2 regions of the Nocardioides plantarum genome follow, and region 2 is predicted to be linked to the other one. Evidence: predicted binding sites of a transcription regulator. Region 2 holds the regulator's gene; the other holds the start of a gene.
What was found. The regulator LexA, encoded in region 2, represses DNA repair genes until DNA is damaged. The targets are predictions, from matches to a motif close to TCGAACANNTGTTCGA.
Positions count from the first base shown of each region.

Region 1: ruvC (crossover junction endodeoxyribonuclease RuvC) is a predicted target of LexA. The motif match lies at 898-913, and genes of this name have one in related genera.

Region 1 covers NZ_VDMS01000001.1:115,740-117,936, forward strand. Annotated here, with positions in the region: gene ruvA (Holliday junction branch migration protein RuvA) at 1-287, opposite strand, end outside; gene ruvC (crossover junction endodeoxyribonuclease RuvC) at 284-862, opposite strand; gene FJQ56_RS00565 (YebC/PmpR family DNA-binding transcriptional regulator) at 1,016-1,783, opposite strand; gene pdxT (pyridoxal 5'-phosphate synthase glutaminase subunit PdxT) at 1,796-2,197, opposite strand, start outside.
Region 2 covers NZ_VDMS01000001.1:1,027,564-1,029,760, reverse strand. Annotated here, with positions in the region: gene FJQ56_RS04795 (alkaline phosphatase D family protein) at 1-382, opposite strand, end outside; gene lexA (transcriptional repressor LexA) at 477-1,244, opposite strand; gene FJQ56_RS04785 (SDR family oxidoreductase) at 1,326-2,168, shown strand.

The sequences.
Region 1 (2,197 bases), 910 kb from region 2:
TCGTCTGGGGCGAGCACCGCGGTGATCGCCTGGGCCACCTTGGGCCCGACGCCCGAGGCGGTCTGGACGAGCTCGAACATCGACTTCTCGTCGTCGTCGACGAACCCGAACAGGGTCAGGGAGTCCTCGCGCACGACCATGCTCGTCGGCAGCGTCGCCGGCTGCCCTGGGCGCAGCGTCGCGAGGGTGCCGGGGGTGCACATCAGCTCGAGGCCGACGCCCCCGACGTCGACGACGGCGCTGGTGAGGGAGACGGCGGCGACCTGGCCGCGGACGTAGGCGATCACGAGATTCCCCTTCGGGCCGTGGGTCGGGCTTGGCTGGGCGGTCGAGCCTGACTAGGTGGTCGGGCCTGTCGGGACCCGGCGGCGGCGAGCGCCGCGTCGATGCGGGCCTGCGCTCCCCCGCGCCAGATGTGGGTGATGGCCAGGGCGAGCGCGTCGGCGGCGTCAGCGGGCTTGGGCATCGCGTCGAGCCGCAGGATGCGGGTGACCATGGCGCCGACCTGCGCCTTGTCGGCGCGCCCGTTGCCCGACACGGCGGCCTTGACCTCGCTCGGGGTGTGCAGGGCGACGGGGATGCCACGCCGCGCGGCGCAGACCATGGCGATGCCGCTGGCCTGGGCGGTGCCCATGACGGTGCTGACGTCGGAGCGGGCGAAGACCCGCTCGATCGCGACCGCGTCGGGCTGGTGCTCCTCGATCCAGGCGTCGACGCCCTTCTCGATGGTGACCAGTCGCGTGGGCACGGCCAGCGTGGAGGAGGTGCGGATGACGTTGACGTCGACGAGGCGCAGCGGCTTGCCCACGTCGCCCTCGACGACCCCCATGCCCATCCGGGTCAACCCGGGGTCGATGCCCAGCACCCGCACGCGCGCACCCCTCACCATCTCGTCCGTCGAACGTGTGTTCGGGAGGAACGTTAGGTGCAGCACGTCGATCTTCCGGTCCGACACGCGGGAGGGTCCGCAGATCGCCTGCGGTGGTCTCGAGACGCGTCGCTCCTCAACCTTCGCTCAGGCGAGCTCCAGCTCCGCCAGCACGTCGTCGGAGACGTCGTAGTTGGCGTAGATGTTCTGGACGTCGTCGAGGTCCTCGAGCACGTCGATGAGCTGGAAGACCTTGCCGGCCCCCTCGGCGTCGAGGCCGACCTTGTTGTCGGGCACGAACGAGGCGTCGGCGGCGTCGTAGTCGATGCCGGCGGCCTGGAGCGCGGTGCGTACGCCGACCAGGTCGTTGGACTCGCTGATGACCTCGAGCTTGTCTCCGAGGTCGTTGACCTCGTCGGCGCCGGCCTCGAGGGTGGCCTCGAGGACGTCGTCCTCACCGATGGTCTTGCCGTCCTGCTCGACCGGCACGAGCACGACGCCCTTGCGGTTGAACAGGAACGACACCGAGCCGGGGTCGGCCAGGGATCCGCCGTTGCGCGACATGGCGGTGCGGACCTCCATCGCGGCGCGGTTCTTGTTGTCGGTGAGGCACTCGATGAGGATCGCGACACCGCCGGGGCCGTAGCCCTCGTACATGATCGTCTGGTAGTCGGCACCGCCGGTCTCGGCGCCGGAGCCCCGCTTGACCGCACGGTCGATGTTGTCCTTGGTGACCGACGACTTCTTCGCCTTCTGGATGGCGTCGAACAGCGTCGGGTTGCCCGACGGGTCTCCCCCGCCCATGCGCGCAGCGACCTCGATGTTCTTGATCAGCTTGGTCGTCATCTTGCTGCGCTTGGAGTCGAGCGCGGCCTTCTTGTGCTTCGTGGTCGCCCACTTGGAGTGCCCGGACATGCGCTACCTCTTCTAGATCTGCGTCACGAGGTCCACGAACAGTCCGTGGACCCGGGGGTCGTCGCCCACCTCGGGATGGAAGGACGTCGCCATGAGCGGGCCCTGTCGCACCATGACGATCCTATCCAGGACCTCGCCGTCGTGACCGTCGACCTCGACGCGCGCCAGCACCTCGACGTCGGGACCCGTCGACTCGACCCACGGCGCGCGGATGAACACCCCGTGGACCGGGGCGTCGAGGCCGGTCACCGAGACGGGTCCCTCGAACGAGTCGACCTGGCGCCCGAAGGCGTTGCGTCGCACGGTGACGTCGAGCCCGCCGATGGTCTCCTGGCCGGCGGCGCCGTCGAGGATCCGGTCGGCGAGCAGGATCATCCCGGCGCAGGTGCCGAGCACCGGGCGGCCGTCCGCGAC
Region 2 (2,197 bases):
AGGTGGCCGGGGTGAGCCCGGCGACGTCGAGCTTGACGGTGTGGTCACGGCTGGGACCGGTCACGAAGGTGCCGCGCTTGACGATGCGGCGGAAGTCCTTGCGGGTCGAGACCTCCCAGGTCACCGTGACCTGCGGGCCCTTGCCGGAGCCCGGCTTGCTGACGGCGTCGGGGGTCACCCGGGTCCAGAGCAGCACCTTGGTGGGGAGCGGGTCACCCGAGGCGACGCCGTGGCGGAAGTGGTGGAGCGCGGCGCGAGCGGCCGGTGACCGGGGCGCTGTCGCGGCGGTCGCCGAGCCGGGGCCGGCGAGCGTGGTCAGGGCGGCGCCGGTCGAGCCGGTCGCGAGCACGGTACGTCGCCGTACGCCGGTGGGTGTCGTCACGGAAACAGTCAACGACCCCCGGCACGTGGAGTGACGGGGGTCGTGACAACGGTCGTCGAGCGTTCACCCGGCGTATGCCGGGCCCGATCGTGGGTCAGAGCTTGCGCAGCACGGCCGTGACGACGCCGAGGATCGTGGCGTCGGTGCCGTCGATCGGGTCGAACGCCTCGTTGTGGGGGAGCAGCCAGACCTTGCCGTCCTTGCGCTGCAGGGTCTTGACGGTGGCCTCGCCGTCGATCATCGCCGCGACGATCTCACCGTTGCTGGCGGTCTGCTCCTGGCGGATGACGACGTAGTCGCCGTCGCAGATCGCGGCGTCGACCATCGACTCGCCCGACACCTCGAGCATGAAGAGCTGGCCGTCGCCGACCAGCTGCTGCGGCAGCGGGAAGACGTCGTCGTAGGTCTGCTCGGCCAGGATCGGGCCGCCGGCCGCGATCCGGCCGAGCAGCGGGACCTGGATCGCCGCGACGGCGACATCGCCGATGCCGGTCTCGTCGTACGACGTCTCCTCGGCCTGGCCGAGCGAGCGGCGGGCCGCCATGACGTCGGGGAGGAACACCTCGAGGGCCCGCGGTCGGTTGGGATCGCGCTTGAGGTAGCCCTTCTGCTCGAGCACCCGCAGCTGGTGGGCGACGCTCGAGGTGCTGGTCAGGCCCACCGCCTCGCCGATCTCGCGCATGCTCGGCGGGTAGCCGCGCAGCTCGAGGCTGTCCTTGATGTGGGCCAGCACGCGCTGCTGGCGCGGGGTCAGGCCGGTGGCGTCGGCCGGGCCGTCGGGGAGCTCGGAGACCTTGCTGGTCTTGGACGACTGCTTGGTGGACTGTTTCGTGGACCGCTTGTCGGGCTGCTTGTCGGGCATGGCTCAGGGTCCCACCGGGCGCCGACGATTTCAAACAGGTGTTCGAACGGCGTGTCGCGCGCACGGCTGCGACCATGGGTCATGGCCTCCGCCCCCTCACCGACGTCCTCGCCCCCGCCTGGGTCCGCTCCCACGTCCGCTCCCACGTCCGCCGTCGTCACCGGCGCGGCCCGCGGCATCGGCCGCGCGATCGCCGTGCGCCTGGTCGCCGCCGGGCACCGGGTCGTGATCACCGACGTCGATGCCGAGGCGGTCGCCGCGACGGCCACCCGGATCGGCGCGACCGGGGTGGCCCAGGACGTGCGCGACCCGGCCTCGCACCGGGCGGTCGCCTCGGTCGCGACGGGGTTGGCGCCCCTGGGCGTGTGGGTGAACAACGCCGGCGTCGGCTTCGACGGCGACCTGGCGGCGCTGAGCGACGAGCAGGTGCGCGGGCTGGTCGACGTCAACCTGCTCGGGACGCTGTGGGGGATGCGCGCCGCCCTGGACGCGTTCGGTCCGGTCGGGGCGCCCTCGGGTGCGCTGGTCAACGTGGCCTCGTTGTCGGGGCTCGGCCCGGTGCCCGGGCTGTCGGTGTACGCCGCCACGAAGGCCGCCGTCGTGTCCATCACGACCTCCGTCGCCCTCGAGGCGCCGGCCGGGCTGGGCGTGCATGCGGTGCTGCCCGACGGGGTCGCGACGCAGATGGTCGAGGACATGTCCGACGGCACCGGCAAGCGCCTGGTCAGCTCCGGCGGCCGTCTGCTGACGGTCGAGGAGATCGCCGAGGTGGTGCTCGGCCTGATCGGGTCGCGGCGGGTGCTGCGCACGGTGCCCGCCTGGCGTGGAGCGGCGATGCGCGTCTCGATGCTGGCGCCCTCGCTGGCCTCGGCCGGGATCGCCGTGTTCGAGCGACAGGGCGGTCGGGTCCTGCGTCGGCAGTAGAACACCTGTTCGCCTGAGGGGTTGCGCAC